Regions from separate parts of the Streptacidiphilus sp. PB12-B1b genome, predicted to be linked through region 2. Evidence: riboswitches for the same ligand, from Rfam matches in the RefSeq annotation. Region 2 holds a riboswitch; each other region holds the start of a gene.
What was found. A riboswitch is a leader RNA that binds a small molecule or an ion and turns the genes downstream of it on or off. The one in region 2 is predicted to bind thiamine pyrophosphate.
Positions count from the first base shown of each region.

Region 1: another riboswitch for thiamine pyrophosphate. It lies ahead of GXW83_RS00610 (cytosine permease); the one in region 2 lies ahead of thiO (glycine oxidase ThiO).
Region 3: another riboswitch for thiamine pyrophosphate. It lies ahead of thiC (phosphomethylpyrimidine synthase ThiC); the one in region 2 lies ahead of thiO (glycine oxidase ThiO).

Region 1 covers NZ_CP048405.1:133,769-137,127, reverse strand. Annotated here, with positions in the region: gene GXW83_RS00615 (S1C family serine protease) at 1-962, opposite strand, end outside; TPP riboswitch at 1,624-1,738, shown strand; gene GXW83_RS00610 (cytosine permease) at 1,742-3,118, shown strand; gene GXW83_RS00605 (glycerophosphodiester phosphodiesterase) at 3,269-3,359, shown strand, end outside.
Region 2 covers NZ_CP048405.1:2,036,265-2,039,623, forward strand. Annotated here, with positions in the region: gene thiS (sulfur carrier protein ThiS) at 1-74, opposite strand, end outside; gene thiO (glycine oxidase ThiO) at 71-1,351, opposite strand; TPP riboswitch at 1,342-1,469, opposite strand; gene GXW83_RS09280 (NAD(P)/FAD-dependent oxidoreductase) at 1,537-2,748, shown strand; gene GXW83_RS09285 (Rv2175c family DNA-binding protein) at 2,822-3,187, shown strand; gene thiE (thiamine phosphate synthase) at 3,184-3,359, shown strand, end outside.
Region 3 covers NZ_CP048405.1:66,897-70,255, forward strand. Annotated here, with positions in the region: gene GXW83_RS00315 (flotillin family protein) at 1-472, opposite strand, end outside; gene GXW83_RS00320 (hypothetical protein) at 674-874, opposite strand; TPP riboswitch at 1,054-1,196, shown strand; gene thiC (phosphomethylpyrimidine synthase ThiC) at 1,192-3,015, shown strand; gene GXW83_RS00330 (HTTM domain-containing protein) at 2,994-3,359, opposite strand, start outside.

The DNA of each region.
Region 1 (3,359 bases), 1.9 Mb from region 2:
TGCAGCGCGTTCATGTACGAGGTCTGCGTGCCGCCGCTCTCGTCGCCCGAGGCGACCGGCCGGTTCTTGGCGCTGATGATGCCCGACGTGACCGTGCCGGACAGCCCGAAGGGCGCGCCGATGGCGATGGTGGTGTCGCCGACCTGGACGGCGTCGGAGTTGCCGAGCGGTAGCGGGACGAGCTTCTCCTTGGGCTTGGCCGCCAGCTTTATCACCGCGACGTCATAGCCCTGGGCGCGGCCGACGATCGTCGCCGGGTAGCTGCTGCCGTCGGAGAACTTCACGCTGAGCTTGCCGTCGCTGGTCGAGGGGGCGACGACGTGGTTGTTGGTGAGGATGTAGCCCCGGCTGTCGAAGACGAAGCCGGTGCCCGTCCCCGACTCCTGAGAGTTGGAGGCGGAGATGGTGACCACGCTCGGCAGGGAGCGGGCCGCTATGCCGGCGATGCTGTTGGGCGAGCGGCTGAGGTCCTTGGGGCTCACGGCGGCGGCCACGCTGGTGCTGCCGCCGGAGCTGTCGCGGGTCTCCAGCCAGGAGCCGATGCCGCCGCCGATGCCGCCCGCGACGAGCGCGGTCACGACCAGGACGGCGGCCAGGCCGGAACGGCGGCGGCGCTTGCGCGGTGGGGCTTCGCCGGGGAACGCCGCCGGCGGGTAGGGAGTACCGGCGCCCCAGCCAACGCCTGCGGCGGGGTAGCCGTCCTGGGCGGGGTGCGCACCCTGGGCAACGTAGGCGTCCTGGCGGGAGTACGCCTCGTGGCCGGAGTACGCCTCCTGGGCAACGTAGGCATCCTGGGCGGGGGTGCCGTACGGCGCGGCGGGCGCGGGCGGTTCGCCGTAGGGCGCGGGAGGCGCGAAGGCGGGGGGCGCGGGCGGCGGCGCGGGGATCGAGAGCTGCTGCTCCGCCGCAGGGGCGGGGGCAGCGAAGGGCTCGGCAGCATCGGCGGGCGCGGACGCAGGCACGGGCGCGGGGGGTGCGGAGGGGGCGGGCGCATCGGTGAACGCAGGCGCGGCATCAGCCGGAGCAGGCGAGGACGCGGGCGTCGCAGGCGCGGAGGCGGCGGCGGGCGCAGCTTCAGCAGGCGCGGGTGCGGCAGCAGGCGCATCGGCGGACGCGGACGCAGCATCGGCGGACGCGAGCCCAGCATCGGCGGGTGCGGCCGGGGACGCGGGCGTCGCAGGCGCGGAGGCGGCGGCGGACGCAGCGTCGGCTGCCGATGCGGGGGGTGGGAAGGCGGCGAGCGCGGGGTCCTTGGGGGTTCGGTGGCTGCCGGGGAGGGGGCGGGTGCGCCGACAGGCGGTGCCACCGAATCCTCGGCGGTGGGTTCGGGTCGGTCCGACCCGGAGAGCCCGCCCTCGTGCTCGGTGCTCACGCATGACCTCCTCGTAGTTGGACCCAGCGGCCCCCAGCATTGCCCACGCGATGTCGGGGCGTCGTAAGCGCCAGCCGTGCGCCGCATCCAGGGCCTGTACGGCGGGTGCGTGCGTCCGGCTGTGATGAAAGGTACCCCGTGTTCCTGTCAGTCCAGCAGCCCCCTTCGGCGGTGCCGCCGGGCGGGCCGGAGCAGGTCCGCGACCTGGACAGACCTTGGCTGCAGCCCGGCCTGCGCCTAGCATGTGGCTCGCACGCATATGCGGGAGCTTGGACCTATCCAGGCTGAGAGGGCGCCGAAACGGGGCGCCGACCGCCTGAACCTGACCGGGTAATGCCGGCGTAGGGAGCTGAGTCCATCGTGACGTCCATGTCCGCGTCCACACCGCCGTCCCCTGTCCTGGAGCAGCCGCCGGGCGCGGGCGGGCGCGCCGAGGCCCCGCTGGTGCTGGACACCGCGCCGCCGCGTCCGCTGGGCTTCCGGGACCAGGCCGCGTTCTGGACCAACCTCGGCATCAGCCTGATCGGCTTCCAGAGCGCCGCGACCGTCCTGGTCTTCAACAACAAGGACCTCAGCCTGGCGGCGTCCATCACCGCCATCGTCGTCGGCACGGTCATCGGCGCGCTGATGCTGGCGGTCGCCGCCGTCATCGGCACCCGCTCCGGCGCGCCCGCGATGGCGATCCTGCGCGGGCTGTTCGGCACCCGGATGTCGTACCTGCCGACGGTGCTGAACGTGATCCAGTGCGTCGGCTGGGGCGTGTTCGAGCTGACCGTCATCGCCATGGGCGCGGACGCGCTGTACGGCGGCATCCCGCACTGGGTGTACGTGGTGGTCGCCGGGGTGCTGACGACCGCGATGACGATCCGCCCGCTGGGCGCGATCTCGGTGCTGCGCCGCTACGTCGCCATCGCCGTCGGCATCGCCATGCTGTTCTTCACGGTGGAGCTGCTGCGCCGGGGCGTGCCGGACCCGGGGCGCGGCAACTGGACCGGGTTCCTGCCCGCGACCGACGCGGTGATCGCGGTCTCCATCTCCTTCGTCCCGCTGGCCGCCGACTACACCCGGCACGCCCGCAGCAGCGCCAGTTCGTTCTGGGGCGCGTTCAGCGGCTACACCGTCTCGCAGGTGTGGTGCTACGTGGTCGGGCTGCTGGCGCTGGTGCAGGTGGGCGGCGACCCGAACAAGATCTTCACGACGTTCATGGGGATCACCGCGGGCTGGGTGTTCTTCTCGGTGCTGGTGCTGCGCGAGGCCGACCAGTCCTTCGCCAACGTCTACTCGACCGCGATGTCGCTGCACAACGTCTTCCCGAGGGCGGACCGGCGCTACCTGACGGTCGGCATCGGCGCGCTGGTGACGGTCCTGGCGCTGGGCGTGACCGACTTCAGCGGGTACGAGAACTTCCTCGGCCTGATCGGCGCGGTCTTCGTGCCGCTGTCGGCGGTGCTGGCCGTGGACTTCTTCTTCGGCGCGGGCCGGCGCCCGGGCGGCTGGGACATGTCGGAGTCCGCGCCGATCCGCTGGCTGACGCTGCTGCCGTGGGCGATCGGCTTCGCCGTGTACGAGCTGATCGCCCCGGCCGGGCTGACCGGCTGGTTCCAGTGGTGGCCCGACTTCTGGGCGCACGCGCAGAACGTCACCGGCATCCACCCCGAGGTGTGGACCTCGGCCTCGCTGTTCTCGTTCCTGGTTCCAGCGCTGCTCACCTGGGCGCTCACCCCGCTGCTGCGCAAGGGTCACTGAGAGTTCACCTGCCGGACGCCCCGGCCGTGGGGGTGTTCGACCGCCGCCGCCTATCGTGGAGGTGTGTCGAACGCCCCGATCGCCCCGGCCGCCGCCCCTGCGGACCCGCCGGGAGCCGCGAGCCCCCAGCCGGGCGCCCAGCCCGGCTCCCTGGCCGAGCCGCAGGTCAGCCCGCCGGAGAGCCCGCTGGTCCTGCCCAACCGGGCCGCCGTGCGCGTGGTCGCGCACCGGGGGGCCTCCG
Region 2 (3,359 bases):
GTGCCCGGGGGCACCGCGCGGGCCTCGCCGTTGACGCGGATCGGCAGGGGGGAGGTCAGGGGCAGGGACGTCATCGGACGGCCTCCGGGGTCTGGCTGCGGGCGGATCGGTTCTGGGCGGGACGGTTCGGGTCGGGACGGTTCGGGTCGGGACGGCTCGGCGCCGGACGGTTCGGGACGGGTGCGGCGGCGGCCGCCGGGGCGGCGAAGCGGGCGGGGCTGAACGGCTCGGCCTCGGGCGGCAGCACGCCGGTGCCCAGGTAGGCGGCCAGGGCGTCGGCGGTGACCGGGGTCAGCAGCACGCCGTTGCGGTGGTGGCCGGTCGCGGCGACCAGCCCGGGCAGCGCGGTCGGGCCCAGCAGCGGCGCGTTGTCGGGGCTGCCCGGCCGCAGCCCGGCGCTGCTCTCCACCAGCTCCAGCTCGGTGATCCCCGGGACCAGCTCGTGCGCGTCGCGCAGCAGCTCGTACACCCCGCCCGCGGTGACCGTGGTGTCGAAGCCCTGCTCCTCCGTGGTTGCGCCGACCACCAGCTCGCCGTCGGCGCGCGGCACCAGGTACAGGTGGCCGCCGCGGACCAGCGCCCGGACGTTGCGGGAGAGGAACGGCTGCCCGAGCGGGCTCTCCATCCGCAGCCGCAGCACCTGCCCCTTCACCGGCCGGACCGGCAGCCGCAGCTCCGGCGGCACACCCGGCAGCTCGCCGGACCAGCTGCCGGCCGCCAGCACGGTCTGCCCGGCGGCGAACACCGTGCCGTCCTCGGCGCGGGCGCCGGTCGCCCGGTCCGCCGCCGGGGCCAGGGTCAGCTCGGCGCCCCGGGAGCGGTGCAGCCGCACGCCCGCCCGCTCGCAGGCCGCGACCAGCGCCGCGCCCAGGCGGCGGCCGTCCACCTGGTGGTCGCCGCCGACCAGCAGGCCGCCCCGGACCGAGGGCGCCAGCAGGGGCTCCAGCCGACGGCACTCCCGCCCGGTCAGCCAGTCCGACGACAGCCCCAGCCGTTGCTGGAAGGCGTGCAGTTCGCGCAGCTCGGAGCGGTCGTCGGCGTCCAGCGCCACGGCCAGGGTGCCGCAGGCCCGGTAGCCGACACCGGCCCCGGCGGCCTCGGACAGCTCGGCGGCGAAGGCGGCATAGCGCTCGTTGGAGGCGATGCCCAGCCGCAGCAGCGGCTCCTCGCCGTACTGCAACTCGGTGACCGGGGCGAGCATGCCCGCCGCGACCTGGTTGGCGCCGCGCCCGGGATCGGGGTCGAGCACCGTGACGCCGAGGCCGCGCTGCGCGCTGCGCCAGGCCACCGCCAGGCCGATGATGCCGCCGCCCACGACCAGGACGTCCGCCGTACGGACGCGTGCCGCCATTGCTGCGCTCCCTTCGCCGGCATGACCCGGATCAGGTTCGGACGGTCGCGGGCCGGGGGCGTCTGCGCCCGCTCGCCTGCCTCTCAGCCCGGTGCGCCGGGCTCCCGTGATTGCCTTTCCCACTGTAGTCGCGCCCCGCGCCGTACAGTGACGGGGTGTTCGAGCGCAGTGGGGGTGGAGGGCCGATGGTGCAGCGGATCGTCGTGGTCGGGGCCGGGATCGCCGGGATGCAGACCGCGCTGGCCCTGCGGGAGCGCGGGTACGACGGCGGGCTGACCCTGCTCGGGGCGGAGCCGCACCCGCCCTACGACCGGCCGCCGCTCTCCAAGGACGTGCTCCTGGGCAAGGCCGAGCACTCCCGCTTCGAGGTGGACTACCCGGGCCTGGGCGTGGAACTGCTGCTGGGGCGCCGCGCCCTGGCCCCGGACACCGCCCGGCGCACCCTGCGCACCGAGGCCGCGGCGGGCGGCGGCGACGCCGAGGAGCTGCCCTACGACCGGCTGGTCCTGGCCACCGGCGCCCGCCCGGTCGCGCTGCCCGGTCTGCCCGGCAGCGCCCACCTGCTGCGCACCCACGACGACGCGGTCGCGCTGAAGGCCGCGCTGCGCCCCGGCGCGCGGGTGGTGGTGGTCGGCGCGGGCTGGATCGGGGCCGAGGCCGCGACCGTCGCCCGGCAGCTGGGCTGCGCCGTCACCGTCGTCGAGGCGGCCGGGACGCCGCTGGCGGGCGCGCTGCCCGCCGAGGTCGGCGAGCGGATGCGCGGCTGGTACGCCCAGGCCGGTGCGGAGCTGCGGACCGGCGCGGCCGTCAGCGGCTTCAGCGAAGGATCGGTCCGGCTGGCCTCCGGCGAGGTGCTCCCGGCGGACGTGGTCGTGGTCGGCATCGGCGCCCGGCCGGACACCGGCTGGCTGCAGGGCTCCGGCATCGCCCTGGACGCCGGGGGCGCGGTGGCCGCCGACGACCGGCTGCGGGCCTCGGCCGAGGGCGTGTTCGCGGTCGGCGACTGCGCCTCCTTCCCCTCCGCCCGCTACGGCGCCCGGCTCAGCGTCCACCACTGGGACAACGCCCTGCAGAGCCCGCGCACGGCCGCCGCCAACGCCCTGGGCGCGGACGAGGTCTACGACCCGGTGCCGTACTTCTGGTCCGAGCAGTTCGGGCGGATGGTGCAGTACGCCGGGCAGCACGGCCCCGGCGACCAGCCGCTGTGGCGCGGGGCCGCGGGCGACGCCGCCTGGAGCGTGCTCTGGCTGCGCGGGGACGTCCCGGTGGCGCTGCTCGCCGTCGACCGGCCGCGCGACGTGGCGCAGGGGCGGCGGCTGATCGAGCGCCGGACGCCGGTCGACCGGGCCCGCGCGGCCGACCCCTCGGTGCCGCTCAAGGAGGCCGTGGGCGGCTGAACCGGCCCGGCCGGAGCCGACCGGGCGGGAGTTCGTGGTGCGCGCGGGGGGCCGGGGATGGCAGTCTGGGGGGGTGAGCCAGATTGATCCCAAGATTGACGCCCTGATTCCCGCCTGGATGTACATCCCCGACATCGCCGAGCAGTGGGGGGTGGTGGTGACCAAGGTGCGGCGACTCGTCGACGACGGCACCCTGATCGCCGTCCGCCGCGGCGAGAACAACGCCCTGCAGGTCCCGGCCGCCTTCATCGGCCCCAACGGCACCGTCAAGGGCATCTGCGGCCTGCTGACGCTGCTGCGCGACAGCGGCTTCACCGACGAGGAAGCCCTGGAGTGGCTGTTCACCGAGGACCCCTCGCTGCCGGGCACCCCCGCCCAGGCGCTCAACGAGAACCGGGGCACCGAGGTCAAGCGCCGCGCCCAGGCGATGGCGCTGTGACCCACGGCGCCCTGCGCGACGCCCGGCTGTACCTGTGCACCGACGCCCGCCGGGAGCAGGGAGACCTTGCCGGGTTCCTGGACGCCGTCCTGGCCGGCGGCGTGGACATCGTCCAGCTGCGGGACAAGGGCCTGGAGGCCCGGCAGGAGCTGGAGCTCCTGGAGGTCTTCGC
Region 3 (3,359 bases), 2.0 Mb from region 2:
CCCCGGTCAGCCGTTCGCGGTCGCGGATCATGTCCTCGACGGTCAGGCTGCCGACGATGGAGCGCAGGTGCCCGGCGAAGACGTTGTGCACCCGGCTGCCCATCATCTTCTGCTGGTCCAGGAACCGCCGGGCGGCGTTGGCTATGGACGCGTGGTCGTCACCGACCTTGAAGATCACCACACCCCGGACCCGGACCGGGATGCCCTGCGAGGTCACGCACTCGACGTCCAGGTCGGCCTCGTTCAGGTCGAGCGACATCTTGCGGACGACCTGCACCCCGGGCGTCACCAGGGTGCCGCGACCGGTCACGATACGGAACCCGAGGCCGTCGTCGAGCCCCGCGGTCCGGTGCTTGGAGCCGGAGATCAGCAGGGCCTCGTTCGGCTCGGCGACCCGCCACATCAGTTTGAACAGCACGATCACAACGATGAGGGCGACGACGGCCGCGCCCCCGATGACGCCGATGAACATCGGCACATTCCCCCTTCGACGCCGCCCGGCCCGTGGCTGCGCGACTGTGCAGGAGTGCGCGGGCTACGAGGCGGCCGATCGGAAGTGTGCACCCGCCGCCCGGGCCGGCGAAAGGCGGTGCCCACAATTGATGGAAACTTGAGCGGGATCAGCCGGCGGAAGGCGTGGCAAGTCGGGCGTATCCCCTGCTGGTTGCTTGATTCAACCGATTAGTTGGGCCACGTACACCGTCCGCGGCGGCAGGTACTCCTGGACGATCACCAGCGTCCCCGTGGTTATCCGCTCGCCGGGCACCGCCGGGTACGCCAGGAACGCCTCGGTGCCGCCGCGCACCGCGATCAGCACCTCGCCGACCAGCCCCGGGCCGACCGTCCCGGTCACCCGTCCCGTACTGCCGACCATCTCCGGCCCCCCTCCGTCGACCCCGGCACCCGCACCCGGGTATCCGGTCCATCCGGTCCATCCGGTTCGGACGATACTCCCGTGCACCGACAACGGCCGCCCGGAATATCCCCGGGCGTCCGGTCTGCTCAGGCCCCCTGGCCAACTCCGCCCGGGTCTGGGTACGGTGAGGCCATCTCATTTGCAGACGCGGGAGCTCGGAGCACCGGGCTGAGAGGGCGCTGACCGTCGTACATCGCACGCCGATGTGGGACTGCTGCTTGCGCCGACCGCAGGAACCTGACCGGGTAATGCCGGCGTAGGGAGTAGCAGGTCTCATGACCGAGCATGACGCACGACCGCAGCAGCACGCCGCCTCCGGAACCTCCGGAGCCTCCAGCACGTCCACCGGTTACCCGGCCCCGGCCTGGCGCAAGGCCTACCGCACCGGATCGCGTCCTGACCTCCGGGTGCCCTACCGGGAGGTGCGGCTGACCAACGGCGGCACCGTCCCGCTGTACGACACCTCCGGCCCGTACACCGACCCGGAGTTCCAGCCGGACGTCCGGCGCGGGCTCCCGGCACTGCGCGACCCCTGGATCGTCCGCCGCGGCGACGTCGAGGACTACCACGGCCGCGAGGCCCGCCCCGAGGACGACGGCCTGCGGCACACCTCGCCGCGCGGCGGACTGGCCAACCTGGACGCGGTCTTCCCCGGCCGCCCGCGCCGCCCGCGCCGGGCCCGCGACGGCCAGGCAGTCACCCAACTCGCCTACGCGCGGCGGGGGGTGGTCACCGACGAGATGGAGTTCGCGGCCCTGCGCGAGGGCATGGACCCGCAGGTCGTGCGCGAGGAGATCGCCTCCGGGCGGGCGGTGCTGCCGGCCAACGTGAACCACCCGGAGTCCGAGCCGATGCTGATCGGCAGCCGCTTCCTGGTGAAGATCAACGCCAACATCGGCAACTCGGCGGTCACCTCCTCCATCGAGGAGGAGGTGGAGAAGATGTCGTGGGCCACCCGCTGGGGCGCCGACACCGTGATGGACCTCTCCACCGGCCGCAACATCCACACCACCCGTGAGTGGATCCTGCGCAACTCCCCCGTGCCGATCGGCACCGTGCCGCTCTACCAGGCACTGGAGAAGGTCGACGGCCGCGCCGAGGAGCTCTCCTGGGAGGTCTACCGCGACACCGTCATCGAGCAGTGCGAGCAGGGCGTGGACTACATGACCGTCCACGCCGGGGTGCTGCTGCGCTACGTCCCGCTCACCGCGCGCCGCCGCACCGGCATCGTCTCGCGCGGCGGCTCGATCATGGCGGCCTGGTGCCTGGCGCACCACCAGGAGAACTTCCTGTACACCAACTTCGCGGAGCTGTGCGACATCCTGCGCGCCTACGACGTCACCTACTCGCTCGGCGACGGGCTGCGCCCCGGCTCCACCTCGGACGCCAACGACGAGGCGCAGTTCGCCGAGCTGCAGACGCTGGGGGAGCTGGGCCGGATCGCCCGCTCGCGCGACGTGCAGGTGATGATCGAGGGCCCGGGGCACGTCCCCATGCACAAGATCCGCGAGAACATGGAGCTGCAGCGGGAGGTCTGCGACGAGGCGCCGTTCTACACCCTAGGCCCGCTGACCACCGACGTCGCCCCGGGCTACGACCACATCACCTCGGGCATCGGCGCAGCCATGATCGCCTGGTGGGGCACGGCGATGCTCTGCTACGTCACGCCCAAGGAGCACCTGGGGCTGCCGAACCGGGACGACGTCAAGACCGGCGTCATCACCTACAAGATCGCGGCCCACGCCGCCGACCTGGCCAAGGGCCACCCCGGGGCGCAGCTCTGGGACGACGCCCTCTCCGACGCCCGCTTCGAGTTCCGCTGGGAGGACCAGTTCAACCTGGCCCTCGACCCGGAGACGGCCCGCGACTTCCACGACGAGACGCTGCCGGCCGAGCCCGCCAAGACCGCGCACTTCTGCTCGATGTGCGGCCCCAAGTTCTGCTCGATGCGGATCTCGCAGGACATCCGCGAGGAGTTCGGCGCGGATCTCGGCCTCGGCGCGGAGGCCGCCGCTGCCGCCGCGGAGGCCGGGATGCGCGCCAAGTCGGAGGAGTTCGCCGCCTCCGGCAACCGGGTCTACCTGCCCATGGCCGACTGAGGCAGGTCGGGCAGGCGGTACCCGGGGTCACGAGGGGAACCCCGGGTACCGCGCCCGCCCGGTCGGGCGATGCGCAGCAGCAGGCGGTCCGGGAGGAACACCGCGTCGGCGGTGATCATCGCGCCGGAGAACACCGGCAGCCCCAGCAGCACGGCGATGCCGAGGTGCAGGGCGACGAGCAAAGCCAGGACGACGTACTTGGCCCGGCTGAACAGGGTGAACGGAAAGGCCACCTGGACCAGGACGGTCAGGTAGCTGCCGACGGCCAGCAGCAGGGCGTGGCCGTCGGCCGCCCGGGAGAGCGCGGGCCAGGGCTGGAACAGGTCGAGATTCAGCACGTAGTG